4 regions of the Actinomadura sp. 1N219 genome follow, and region 1 is predicted to be linked to each of the others. Evidence: riboswitches for the same ligand, from Rfam matches in the RefSeq annotation. Region 1 holds a riboswitch; each other region holds the start of a gene.

Region 1 (3,250 bases):
GGCGAGCCGCCGGCGAACGCGGAGGCGGCGGGCAGCGCGGACGGGACCCGTCCCGCCGCGACCTCCCGGCGCAGCTCGCCCGCCGCCGCCCGGACGCCGATCGCCGACCCGCGGTAGCCGACGTAGTCGGCGAAGCCCTCGATGAGCCACTCCGGCGTGGTGCGGTCGTGGGCGGCGCCGGTGGCGACGTGCGTCAGCTCGTGGGCGAGGACGACGTCGCGCCCGATCTCGTTGAGGCGGCCGAAGGTGCCGGGGGAGATGACGACGCGGTCGGCGCCCCGGGCCGGGCCCGCGGACGGGACGGCGGTCGCGACCGCGGCGATCTCACCGAGGCCCGGCCCCGTGCCCGAGCCGGCGAGCGTGGACGCCAGGCCCGCGTCGGCGGGCACCAGCGCGACGGCCCGCCGCGCCCATCCCGCGCCGACGACGTCGCTGACGACCGGCACGGCTTCGTCCAGGCGTCGCGCGATCTCGCCGAGGCCGGGGGCGTCCCCGATGACCAGGCTCGCGTGGCCCTTCACCACCGACAGGGGGCCACCGTCCCAGATCTCGGCGTCGTCATGGAAGCCGTGGGACGAGCCGTCGCCGACGATCGTCCAGGCGCCGGAGCGCTGCGCCAGGGCCAGGTACTGGGTGCGGACCACGTCGCCGCGGTCGAAACCGCGCAGCTTGTAGCGCACTTTGACGCGGACGACGGTGACGCCGTCCTCGCCGTCCACGGCCTGGGTGGTGACGACCTGTTCGCGCCATCCGGCCAGCGGGAGCCTGCGGAGGTTGGCGTAGAGGCGGGACTGGGCGTCCTGGAACGCGGCGGGCGCGGAGCCGACCGTCGCGAGGAAGGCCGTCCGGTCGCCGGACCGGACGGCCCGCGCGCGGTTGCCGAGGACGGTCTCTGCGTCGCCGGCGTCGAACCGGCCAGCCGCCCTGGTCTCGCGGGGGCGCGGCGCCGCGTCGTCGCCGGAACGCGCGGCGAGCAGCCCCGTGACTCCGGCGAGCAGCGCCCCGGCCCCGCCCGCGCCGAGAGCGAGCGCCCCGCGCCGCGTGAGGGCGCGTCCGTGCGCGTCGCCTTCGCCGGAGCCGTCTTTCATGCGCGCGATCCTATGCAGCCCACAGGAGTGGGGAGACGGACGTCACGACTTGTAGTCGGGGTATCCGTAGCCGACGATGTCGCTGGTCGAGCGCTCCTTGACCTGGACGGCGTTGCCGGTGTTGCCCTCGACGGCCTCGATCGTGCCGTCGTCCACCTTCTTGATCACCATGCCGACGTGCCGGATGTCGCCGCTGGACTTGCCGCCGTCCCACGCGTAGAAGACGATCGCGCCCGGCCTCGGCTCGGTGCCCCAGCGGCCGTTGGCCTGGAACCAGCGGGCGTGGGCGACGGTCCAGGCGTCGCTGCCGATCTGGTCGGTGAAGCCGATCTGCTCGCCGATCCAGGAGATGAACATGTCGCACCAGTTCGCGTCGCTGTAGCCGCCGAGGGAGCCGCCGTCGCGGGCGAGCGTCTCCTGGGCGCGGGACGTGCCCATGTACCACTTCTGGAACTTGGTCTCGCCGCCGCCGTCCTCCTCGATCCCCACCTGCGACCTGGCGAGCTTGATGGCCTCAGCGGCGGTGGGCCGCGACTCCTCGGATGGCGCACCGGACGGTTTCGCGGGCGCGCCGCCGCGCTTCACGGCGTCGCCCTTGCCCTTGGCGGCGTTGGGGCTCTTGCGTTTGAGCTCGTCCTTCTTGCGGTCCTTGGACGCGGTTCCGCGCGCGTCCTTCCCGGCGGTCGCCAGCTCGGAGGACGCGTTCGTGGCGGGCGGCGAGCCGAACGGCAGGACCGACGCCTGCGCGGTGGCCGCGGCGGTGCCGAGGACGGCGGCGCCGACGACGACGCCGCCGGTCGTCCGCCATGTGATGGTCCGGGCGCTCGGCTTGCGGTGCCTGCCCGGGGTCTTCTTGCGGTGGATGCCTGGCACGGGGGGATCTCCTCGACTTCCATGCCGCCTACCGGGTTAGCTGACGGGTTCGGGCGTGGAAGCCGCCCTACGGCCCGCACGCGGGCAGGCCGATTCACCCCGAGAGGACAGGTGGGTCCCCGGCTTCGCGTCCCGCCGCGCTTTGCAGGGCGGTCCGCGGACTCGGCGGTGGCGGCCCGGGGGCGGGCGCGCCGGTCGGTTGGGGGGATACTCCGGCGAGCGGAAACGCCGGCGCGGAGCGCAGAGGTTATGCGGGCGTGGCCGCACTGGGGCGACCACGCCCAGGTAACGCTGCGGTTTCACTCCTTCGTTCTTCCAGACGCCTACCGGGTTAGCTGACGGGTTCGGGCGAGGAAGTGGCCCTACGGCGGACTCTCACCGGGTCGTCCGGGAGAGGCGCGCCGATTCACCCCGGGCGCCGGACATTGCCCGTCCAGGGACGGTCCCTGGACTCCGGCGTTATGGGTCCCCGGTTCCGCGCGTCGGCGGATTCGGCGCTGCCGCTGCGATCCTGGGGGCGATATGGGGCCCGTGCGCGGGACCTGTCTCCCGCGTGCGAAAGAGCGGCGCGTGATGTTGTGTGCGGACGGCGGCCCGTCACCGGGGACCGTCCGGCGGCCTGACCTCCGGGATCGCCGTGGCAGCGCTCTCAGCGCCATGCACGCTGCGGGCGTGCGCACGGTGGGCGGGGTCGGGCGAGGTCTGCGTGAGACCGTCGCGGCGCCGTCGCGGCACCGCGGGACGACGCGTGGAGCGCGCCGCCGGGGGGAGACGGCGCGTGGCTCGCGCCGCCGGCACGCGGCCGATGAACGTGCCGCGTGGGCCGTGGCGCTTGGTGAGCGCCGCGGGGACACGGCGTCTGGACGGCGCCGTGAGTGGTACAAGGTACCAAAGCCCCAACAGAAGGCAAACCCCCACAAAATCAACAACGGACCAGGTCAAAGCCTGGTCCGTTGCCGAAGGCGGTCCGTCCGGCCGCGTGCGGGCGCCGGACGGGCGGGGCGTCAGGGACGCCCGGCGCCGTAGTAGTTGCTCAGGTAGTAGCCCGAGGTGATGTTCACGACCTGGACGGTCTTGCCCGTGCTGGGGGCGTGGATCATCTGGCCGCCGCCCACGTACAGGCCGACGTGGCCGAGCCCGCTGAAGAACACCAGGTCGCCGGGCTGCAGGTTGCTCTTGGCCACCCGCTTCGTGGCGGCGTACTGGGAGTTGGTGGTGCGGGTGATGTTGACGCCCGCCGCCGCCCACGCCTTCATGGTCAGGCCCGAGCAGTCGTAGGAGCCGGGGCC
Region 2 (3,250 bases), on a different contig from region 1:
GAATGAGCCATGGCGTCGCCGACGTCCCGCACAGATCGTTGACCGCCGCGCGCTTCCCGCTCCAGGACGTCCTGAGCGACGGCACCGACCCGTGCATGGACGGCAGGCGCGCGGACATGCTCTGCGGCGCTTATCTGCTCGACCGGTCACGGTCCCATCCGCTGCTCGCCGAGCTTCCGGACGTCGTGCACATCCCGGCGCGAGGCGGCGGGCACCCGTCCCTGCGCGGCGCGGTCGAGCTGCTCGAACGGGAACTCGGCGCGGGGCAGCGGCCGGGTTTCGGCGCGGCGCTGCCCGCCCTGCTGGACATCCTGCTCCTCTACACGCTGCGCGCCTGGTTCGACGACCGGCCCTCCGGCGAGGCGACCGGCTGGACGGCGGCGCTCCGGGATCCGGCCGTCGCGGCGGCGCTGCGCGGCATCCACCACGAGCCGGAACGGCCGTGGACCGTCCAGTCCCTGGCCGATCTGGCGCAGCTGTCCCGCGCGGCGTTCGCGCGCCGGTTCGCCGAACTCGCCGGAACCCCGCCGCTGTCCTACTTGACCTGGTGGCGGATGACCAGCGCGGCACGGCTGCTGCGCACCACCGACCTGCCGCTGCGCTCCGTCGCGGACCGGGTCGGCTACGCCTCGGACTTCGCGTTCGCCAAGGCGTTCCGCCGCGAGTACGGCGAACCGCCGGGCCGCTACCGCCTCCTCCAGACAACGGCCGCCGAAGAGGAGGACGGCGGGGCTCTACCCCGGGGAAGGCGCCCACTGGTCCGGTGAGTCGAGCCCCGCCCGCGTCCATCCTCAGAGGCTCAGGCGGCGTTGTAGCCGAGCCGGCGGAGCTGGTCTCCCGACAGGCGGGCCACGTTGTGGTCATGGTCGGTGGACGCGTACTGGTGAATGGCCCACTGCTTCCACGGCGAAGGCGCGCTTACCTTGCCAGGGGCCCTTCCGTAATGCGCGACCCACAGCGGATATTCGCCAAGGCCCTTGCCGTGCTCCTCCGCGAATGAACGCGAACTGTAGAAGAACGGCTTGACGCCGGTCTTTTGCTGGACGCGTTCCAGCCAGCGCTTGGCCCAGTCGTTCACCTGGTCTGTCGAGCGGCCGTCGGTGGTCTCCAGGTCGAGGATGAGCAGGTCGCCCTTCTGCAGCCCGGCGGACGTCACCACCCGGAGGTAGTGGTCGGCCTCCCGGACGGGATCGTTCTCCGGACGCCCGTAGTGGTAGGCGCCCCTGACCAGGCCGTTCTGCTTGATCTGCGTCCAGTTGCGGATGAAGGTCGTGTCCTTGTGCTCGGTGCCCTCGGTGGCCTTGGCGATGCCGAAGCCGAGCTTCCGCTGGCTCCAGTCGAAGCCGCGGTCGTGGTGCGAGACGTCCACCCCGTAGGGGCGGGACTTGGCCGCGGGCGGCGCCTCGGCCGCGGGCGCCTTCTCGATCACCGGCGCGGCGGCGGTCCTGGCCGGGGTCTTGGTCTCGGGCGCGTCCGCGGTCCCGGCGGTGACGGCCAGGGGTGTGATCACCCCGGCGGCGACCACCGTGCCCACCAGCAGCGTTCTCCGGCGGCCGCGCGTTCTGATCGTTTTCTGGATGCCCGTTCGCACCGGCGTCCACCTCTCCTTTTTCGCCTGCCGGGTTAGCTGACGGGTTCGGGCCAGGAGACGGCCCTACCGCTGGCGTCCAGCGGATTCACCCCTAACGAACCTGGGTCCCCGGCTCCCCTTTTCGGGGATTCGGCGTCCGGCCGGATTTCGACCGGTGCAGCGGAGACTAAACACAGGAAATGAGCGGCGGCAAATCAGAATGGCAAATAAATTATGCGTAAGGCGAGCGGCCGACGGCCTGCTTTCCGTGGCGTGCACGGGGTTCGCGGGCCGCCGTTCTCATGCGCCGGGTCTGCGGCATCAACCGATGGGTTGATGCGGGGGTCGGCCGGACGGCGCGTCCTTTCGCGACGATCGGCCGATGGGACGCGGGCGGTGCGCGGCGACCGTGTGAGGTGGAAGGAGGTGTTCCGTGGACGAGACGATCGGGGCGGCGATCCGCGTCCGCCGCCGCGCCCTCGGGCTCACGCAGGCCGGGCTGGCCGAGCTGACCGGGCTGAAGCAGCCGGTGATCTCCCGGCTGGAGTCCGGCTCCCGGCTGCCGCCGCTGCCGGCGCTGGAACGCGTCGCGGACGTCCTCGGCCTCCGCGTCACCATCGCCGTCGAGCCGGTCGACCGGGTCAGCCGTCGAGGCGGTTGATCGGGTCAGCCGTCGAGGCGGTCGGCCGGGTCAGCCGGGGGACGCGACTGACCGGGTCAGCCGGGGAGGCGGATGAGGCGGCGCTCGACGGCCGCGGTGACGGCGGCCGTGCGGGTGTCGACGCCGAGCTTGGCGAAGATGTGCACCAGATGGGTCTTCACGGTGGCCTCGCTGATGAACAGGCGCCGCGCGATCCGCTGGTTGGACAGGCCCTCGGCGAGCAGTTCGAGGATCTCGATCTCCCGGGGGCTGAGCGCGGGGGCGGGCTCGCGCATCCGGTCCATCAGGCGGGTGGCGACGCGCGGCGACAGCGCCGTCTCGCCGCGCGCGGCCGAGCGGATGCCGCGGAACAGCTCGTCCGGCGGGCCGGCCTTGAGCAGATAGCCGGCCGCGCCGGCCGCGACCGCGCGGGAGATGTCGGCGTCGGAGTCGTAGGTGGTGAGGACGAGGACGCGCGGCGGGTCCGGCAGCGCGAGGATCCGCCGGGTGGCCTCGACGCCGTCGATGCCCTCGCCGAGCTGCAGGTCCATCAGGACGAGGTCGGTCGGGACGAGCCCGACCCGCCGGACCGCGTCCTCGCCGTCCACCGCCTCGGCGACCACCTCGATGTCCGGCTCGCCGCCGAGCAGGGCGCGCAGCCCGGCCCGGACGACGGGATGGTCGTCCACGATCGTCACGCGTACCACGGTCACCTCCCGTCCTCCGGCCCCGGCGCGGGCGCCGTCTCCCGGGGGACCGTGGCGGCGACGACGGTCCCGGACCCCTGGGCGCTCTCGACCGCGAGGGAGCCGCCGACCTCGGCCAGCCGGTCTTGCATGGCGCGGAGCCCGTACCCGCGTCCTTGGGCGGACGTGGCGGTCCCGGGGTCGAAGCCGGAGCCGTCGTCGGCCACGTCCAGGGACACGGCGTCGTCGAGATAGGTCAGCGTGATCATCACCGTGGCCGCGGCGGCGTGCTCGCGCGCGTTGGCGACGGCGGCCTGCGCGACGCGGAGCAGCGCCGCCTGTGCGTCGGCGTCC
Region 3 (3,250 bases), on a different contig from region 1:
TCGCACGTCGTGGCACCGACGATTTCGGGCTGAGCGAGGAAGAGATTCGGCTGCTCGCTCAGATCGCCAGCGGTGTCACCGCCGATGTGGCGGCTCGCAAGCTGGAGTTGAGCGCACGGACCTTGCGACGCCGGTTGCGGACCATCTGCGACCGGCTGGAGGTCAACACCCCTATCGAGGCCGTGGTGTGGGCGGCCCGAAGGCAGCTCATCTAGCGGCAACCCCCAACGACGCTCGTCCGGGGACGGCGAGCGCCACGAGAATCCAGGCGGAGAAATCTTCGGAAGAACCCCCGTCCGACCCCGCAGCGGCGGCGCCCGCGCCCTGACAGGTAGGTCCCTGCAGGAGGCGTCGCCGCGGACGGTGTTCAAACCACGCCGTGGATCTTCTCAAGCACGCCCTCGATCTTTTCGACACCCGTACACACCCCGGCTGGGACGTCATCGATGACGCGCGGCCTCAGGCCCGCCCTCCGCTCCGTGGAGGGAGCGACCTAGGACGGCTTCAGAGTCCGCCGTGACGGCTGTCAAGCGGCCCGCACGGGAGCGCTCAGGGGCATCTACCGAGCGCCGTGAGCCGCCCGTGCTGAGAAATTCAGGGCCCCTCGTTCTGACGGGGCATCGAGGACGTGGATGCGTCCGTTCAGCGAGCCTTCCGAACCCGCCATCCGTCTGCGTCCGCCCTGCCAACGCTCGTAGCGCGCCTCCGCGGACAGCTCCGTGTATGGGCATCAGCCGCCCAGCCAATTCCGTAGGACGCCCAAGCGGGCACACCCGAACGCCCGGTTCGCGTGCCGGGCCCTGGGGCCGTTCGTCCTGTGGCGTCCTTGACTACCTCGTGCGATGGACGGGGCCGGTCGGTTGCTAGGGCGTCCGGGCGGCGCCGGGTGTTAGTGGACGTAGAAGGAGCCAGGGTCCTTGACCGCGCCGCCCCTTTGCGGGGCCGTGCATGGCGTCCCCGAGGTTCGTCGTCTCCAGGGCGCGCGCTGTCGGACGGGTTGAATCGGCGGTCTTCGGGGTCAGGCGACCCGGACGGCGCCCGCGTACGGACGTCCGGATATGGGGGCGATCTTCACAACGTCGCCGGTGTGGGGCGCGTGCAGCATCTTGCCGCCGCCGACGTACATCCCCATGTGGTGCAGGTCGGAATGGAAGAACACGAGGTCGCCCGGCTGAAGTTCGCTGCGCGATACGTGGGTGCCGGCGTTCCACTGGCTGCCGGTGTAGTGCGGCAGGTTGATGCCCACCTGCTTGTAGGCCCACATTGTCAGGCCTGAGCAGTCGAAGGAGTTCGGCCCGGCGGCGCCCCAGACGTACGGGACACCGATCTTGCTCATCGCGTACCGCAGCGCTTGCGCGCCCTTACCGGTGCCGACGACGGGGAGCTTGGCGAGCTGGGTGGGGTCCCTCTTGACGAGCTTGCCGCGGACCTTCTCGTAAGTTTCGGTGACCTTCTTGCGCTGCGAGTCGAGTTGCGTGCGCAGCGCCTGCACCTGCTTGGCGCGCTCTTCGGCGGACTTACGGGCGCGCTGCGCGGCCTGCATCGCCTGCATCAGACCGAGGACTTTGCTGCTGTCGCGCTTGGCGAAGTAGTTGAGCGTGGCGGCCTGGTCGAGAACGGACTGCGGGTCCTGGGAGGCGACGAACGACACCGCGGGGTCAGAGCCGCCCTGCATGTAGCTGGTAGCGGCCAGGGAGCCGACCTTCTGGCGGATGGTCTCGAGAGACTTCTCCTGCCGCTGGGCGTTCTCTGTGGCGACCTTGGCGGCGCGCTGCGACTGGGCGAGCTTGACCTTCAGCCCGTTGTACTGCTCGGTGAGCTGCTCCAGCTCGTCGGCCAGCTTAAGGGCCTTCGTCCTGAGTTCCTTCGTGGACGGCTCAGGCTCGGCGTGCGCCACAGCGGTCGTGTGCGGCGCGACCGAAAGGACGGCGAGGGCGCCGGCCACGGTGATCGCCCGGACGCGGAACCGGGTCGTCCTCCGGCCCGGTGCTGGCTGCGGGGAGCTTGAACGAGCAGATCTTGAAAGGGAAACAGGGCGCGATGGCTCCACGAATTCTCCTCTCCTTGTCCGCCTACCGAGTTAGCTGACGGGTTGGGGCTGGAGCAGCCCGTCCGCTGGCGCGCGCGGAAGTCGGTTCCACGCGGGCTGCGGATTCACCCCTCACGGCAAGAGCCCGGGGGCGATCCCCGAACGATCCGGAAGTGGGTCCCCGGCTCCTCGGGGCGCTGGTTGCGGCCCGTGGACTCGGCGGTTCGGCCTCCGTCCTGCGGTAGGCCGATGTCAGCGCAGGACACTAACGGAAGCCGCATTAGATGCCAACCAGAACCTGAGAAATCGCAGGTGGCGACGCCCGTCAGCTCCCGTCCACGCGCCGCGCTCCCCGGGCGTCCGTGTGTTCTTGCTCACTTTTCCGGATGCGCTATGGGCAATGCCTAGTCGGTTTTATCTAGTTACACGGGATGGATGCCGACGCATGCACCGACCCGCCGACAGTTGTTAAGGCGCCACGTTCGATAATCTCGCCTGTTTGTGGAGGTCGTGATCCGGCGAGCCCGTACCGCCGACGTTCAAGAGATCCGCAGGCTGGTCGATCTGTACGCCGGGTCGGGACGACGCCTGCTGAAGAAGTCCGCGGTGAAGCTGTACGAGGACGTCCAGGAGTTCTGGGTCGCCGAGGACGTGCAGCACGGGACGCCGGGACGGGTCGTCGCCTGCGGCGCGCTGCACGTGATGTGGGAGGACCTTGCGGAGGTCCGCTCCGTCGCCGTGGACAAGGAGTACGGCGGCCGTGGCATCGGCCACCGAATTGTCACCCGTCTGCTGGAGAACGCTAGGGAACTCGGCGTGCGGAGGGTGTTCTGTCTTACCTTCGAAGTGGAGTTCTTCGCGCGCCATGGCTTCCAGCAGATCCTGGGGACTCCGGTGGCGCCAGAGGTGTACGAGGAGCTTCTCCGCTCCTACGACGAAGGCGTTGCAGAGTTCTTGAACCTCGATCGGGTCAAGCCCAATACGTTGGGCAACACCCGGATGTTGCTTCGCCTGGAGGACTGACCCGATGAGCGATTCCCCGAACCGCGGACGGCGTTACCCGCCGCAGCAGGGGCAGGGCGCCTACGGCCCGCCGCCCCCGTACCAAGGTCCCCAATGGCAGCAACCTCAACAGCAGCCGCAGAGCCAGCCTCAGCAGCAATGGCAGCAGCCTCAACAGCAGACCCAGCAGCAGTGGGGGCAGCAGCCGGGGTACAACGA
Region 4 (3,250 bases), on a different contig from region 1:
CACGATCGCGAGGACCGGGTCGCGCGGCGGCTGGAGCGGGTCGAGCGGCTGGCCCTGATCGGGTTCGGCGAGTGGGACCTCGCCACCGGCGAGGCGGCCTGGACGCCGCAGATGCTGGCCAACTACGGGCTGGCCCCCGACCAGGTGCCGCCGATGCCGCACGACCTGCCGAAGGTGGTGGCGGACGACGACCTCCCGCTGGTCGAGGAGGCCGTGCAGACGATGTTCTCCCGCCGGGAGCCGGTGGAGGCGGAGCACCGCGTGATCGGTCAGGACGGGGCGCCGCGGCACCTGTGGGTGTTCGCCGAGCCGGTGCTGGCCGAGTCCGGGCTGCCGGTGTCGATCAACATCGTCTCGCAGGACATCACGCGGCGGCGCGGCGTGGAGCGGGCGCTGGCGGAGACCCGGCGGCAGATGCTGAAGCAGCAGGAGCGGATGGCGCAGGAGCGGCGGGTGGCGGTGACGCTGCGCCGCGCGATCCTGCCGGACGAGGACGAGGTGGAGCAGCTGCCGGGCCTGCGCACCGCGATCCGCGCGCTGGCGGCGGAGAGCACCGCCCGCATCGGCGGCGACTGGTTCGCGACCAGGACGCTGCCGGACGGACGGTCGATGTTCGCGATCGGCGACGCGGCCGGGCACGGCCTGCCCGCGGCGGCGGCGATGGCCCGCACCCGCAACGGGCTGCTCGGCCTGACCTGCACGAGGGAGCCGGCCGGACGGCTGGTGGGCTGGCTGAACGAGCTGGTGAGCAGCATGGACCCGCCGGCGACGGGCACCGCCGTCGTGGCCCAGTTCGACGCGCGCGGTCGCGTCCTGGAGTGGACGTGCGCGGGGCATCCGCCGCCGATCCTGATCCGGGACGGGCGGGCGGTGCCGATGGAGGTCGTCCGCGACCCGATGCTCGGCGCGATGCCCGACTGGGAGTACATGACGATCACGACCAGGCTCAGCCCCGGCGACATGCTGTTCCTCTACACCGACGGCCTCGTGGAGCGCAGGGACGCGGACCTGGACGAGCGGATCGCCCGCCTCACCGGCATCCTGCGGGACTGCGCCACGCAGCCCGAGCTGATGCTGGACGACGTGCTCGCGCGGATGGAGCACGACCGGGCGGCGGACGACACCACGCTCTTCGCCGTGCACGTGGAGTGACCGGAACCATCCTTGACCTGTGATGATCACCCACTGTGATGTGCGCCTCACCTAGACGGGCCTGGACGGGCCCGGACGGCCCGGACCGGGCCGGATCGGCGTGTGCCGGGCGGCGTGGAGCAGCGGTTCTTTACCATTTGCGCGATGGCGGGTAAGCCCGGCGGGCAAAGGGCTGCGGGGCAGTTCTGGAAAGATCGGGAACAGCCCGCGCCGTGACGGTGTTGGTGCTTCCTTGAGAGGGCTTTGAGCAGGCAAGACCGACTTTTGTGCCTGGTTTGCTTTCTTTGAGAAGGTTGGTACCTTCTTACCGAATCACGCAACGCGTCCCATGCGTTGCTCCGGCCGTGCCGAGCGCGGCCGAGGATCGCGGAGCGGATCCCGCCCGCGATGCGCGCCCACCGAGGCGCGCGGTCAGATCAAGATCAGTCACTGAGATCAATCCGTATGCGCCGCGCACGCGGTGCGAGGCCGAGTCCGTCCGGTCGACCTGACCGGAACGGAGCCGGGGACCCAGGTTCCAGGGGTGAATCGGCGCGTCCCAGAGTCGCGCCGTAGGGCTGCTTCCATGCCCGAATCCGTCAGCTAACCCGGTAGGCGTCATGGGAGATAGGAGATTCCCCGCATGACCGGTCGTTTCGATCGACTTTCCCTGAACACCCTCACGCCCGAGGACAAGGCCGTCGGCGTCGCGCTTGGCGCCGTGCTGGCGGGAGCCGTCGGGCTCGCGATCTTCAACCCGCTCACCGACGACCGCGCCGTGGCCCAGACCTCGGCCCAGGCGGCGGCGGTCGCCGAGAAGGGCGGCGTGTCCGCCAAGTCGGACAAGGCCGGGACCCTCTCGGCCGCGGACGCCCGCGCGCAGGGCTTCAAGGTCCCGCCGCGCGCGGTCAAGCCCAACGAGGTCATCAAGCTCGCGGAGAAGCAGGTCGGGATCTCCGAGGGCAAGGGCGGCATGACCAAGTTCCACAAGTGGTACGTGTCGACCCCGCACGCCGCCGCGACCGCCGAGCGGGACGGAGGCTTCTCCGTCAACGACTACAAGGGCGCCCAGTGGTGCAACATGTTCGTCTCGTGGCTCGGCGCCCAGACCGGCGTGCAGAACATGGGCTGGGACGCGTACACCGTCCAGCACGCCAAGTGGTTCAAGAAGACCGACCGCTGGGGCAAGACCGCCAAGCCCGGCGCGGTCGTGTTCTTCGACTGGGACAAGGGCTCGCGCGGTGACATCGGCGACATCGACCACGTCGGCCTCGTCGTCAAGGACAACGGGAACGGCACCGTGAACACCGTCGAGGGCAACACCGAGAACGCGGTGAACAAGAAGACCCGCGACAAGTCCGAGATCGTCGGTTACGGGTATCCCGACTACGCGTCCTGACCCGATCCGCGCGATTGCGGCCGCCCGGCCGGAATCGCGAGATCCGGGTCGCGCGGACCGCGTGATCAGAATGGCGTCATCCGAAGGCGTCCGGTTCCGGCCGGGCGCCTTCGGGCGTTCCAGGGGGATGTCACCCATGTCGCCGGTGAAGGCGGGTAATGCCAAGCATTGACAGCCTTTGACTGCTCTTGGACCTCATCACGGCGTTCCGGGAAAGGAATCCGTGCGCGCGTCCGATCGGAGCCGGGACGCGCGGGGAGGGGGGCCCATGCGGGTGCGCCCGGACGTCAGCGTCGTCGTGATCGCCTACAACGACGCGTGGCGGCTGCCACGGGCGGTCGCCTCCACGCTGGAGCAGTCGCTGGGCGGCGTCGAGACGGTGATCGTCGACGACGGGAGCACCGACGGGACGGGCGAGGCCGCCGACCGGCTGGCCGCCGCGCACGCCGGACGGGTCCGGGCCGTCCACCTGGCGTCGAACTCCGGCGGCTGCGGGCGGCCCCGCAACACCGGGATCGAGGCGTCCGCAGGCCGGTACGTGATGTTCCTCGACAGCGACGACCTGCTGGACCGGCACGCCTGCCTCAACCTGTTCGCCGCGGCCGAGGACGCCGGCGCGGACCTGGCGTCCGGGCGGTGCGACCGGATCTTCCTGGACGTGCCCGCGGGCGCGAAGGGACGCGTCCGCCCCTGGTATCCGTGGCTCTACCGGCGCAGGGC

Evidence for each region. A riboswitch is a leader RNA that binds a small molecule or an ion and turns the genes downstream of it on or off. The one in region 1 is predicted to bind cyclic di-AMP.
Region 2: it holds a riboswitch for cyclic di-AMP, as region 1 does, so the genes downstream of both, ACH35V_RS30095 (glycoside hydrolase family 25 protein) here and ACH35V_RS09395 (CHAP domain-containing protein) in region 1, are expected to answer to the same signal.
Region 3: it holds a riboswitch for cyclic di-AMP, as region 1 does, so the genes downstream of both, ACH35V_RS29310 (NlpC/P60 family protein) here and ACH35V_RS09395 (CHAP domain-containing protein) in region 1, are expected to answer to the same signal.
Region 4: it holds a riboswitch for cyclic di-AMP, as region 1 does, so the genes downstream of both, ACH35V_RS36880 (CHAP domain-containing protein) here and ACH35V_RS09395 (CHAP domain-containing protein) in region 1, are expected to answer to the same signal.

Annotation. Positions count from the first base shown of each region.
Region 1 is NZ_JBIRAY010000002.1:135,367-138,616, reverse strand. Features, by position in the region: gene ACH35V_RS09400 (hypothetical protein) at 1-1,088, opposite strand, end outside; gene ACH35V_RS09395 (CHAP domain-containing protein) at 1,131-1,961, opposite strand; cyclic di-AMP (ydaO/yuaA leader) riboswitch at 1,971-2,109, opposite strand; cyclic di-AMP (ydaO/yuaA leader) riboswitch at 2,267-2,468, opposite strand; gene ACH35V_RS09390 (NlpC/P60 family protein) at 2,966-3,250, opposite strand, start outside.
Region 2 is NZ_JBIRAY010000011.1:204,340-207,589, forward strand. Features, by position in the region: gene ACH35V_RS30090 (AraC family transcriptional regulator) at 1-767, shown strand, start outside; gene ACH35V_RS30095 (glycoside hydrolase family 25 protein) at 800-1,591, opposite strand; cyclic di-AMP (ydaO/yuaA leader) riboswitch at 1,597-1,736, opposite strand; gene ACH35V_RS30100 (helix-turn-helix transcriptional regulator) at 2,004-2,231, shown strand; gene ACH35V_RS30105 (response regulator) at 2,288-2,917, opposite strand; gene ACH35V_RS30110 (sensor histidine kinase) at 2,920-3,250, opposite strand, start outside.
Region 3 is NZ_JBIRAY010000011.1:22,673-25,922, reverse strand. Features, by position in the region: gene ACH35V_RS29315 (LuxR C-terminal-related transcriptional regulator) at 1-215, shown strand, start outside; gene ACH35V_RS29310 (NlpC/P60 family protein) at 1,019-1,945, opposite strand; cyclic di-AMP (ydaO/yuaA leader) riboswitch at 2,054-2,248, opposite strand; gene ACH35V_RS29305 (amino-acid N-acetyltransferase) at 2,531-3,052, shown strand; gene ACH35V_RS29300 (RDD family protein) at 3,057-3,250, shown strand, end outside.
Region 4 is NZ_JBIRAY010000018.1:16,089-19,338, forward strand. Features, by position in the region: gene ACH35V_RS36875 (SpoIIE family protein phosphatase) at 1-1,152, shown strand, start outside; cyclic di-AMP (ydaO/yuaA leader) riboswitch at 1,609-1,763, shown strand; gene ACH35V_RS36880 (CHAP domain-containing protein) at 1,775-2,530, shown strand; gene ACH35V_RS36885 (CDP-glycerol glycerophosphotransferase family protein) at 2,799-3,250, shown strand, end outside.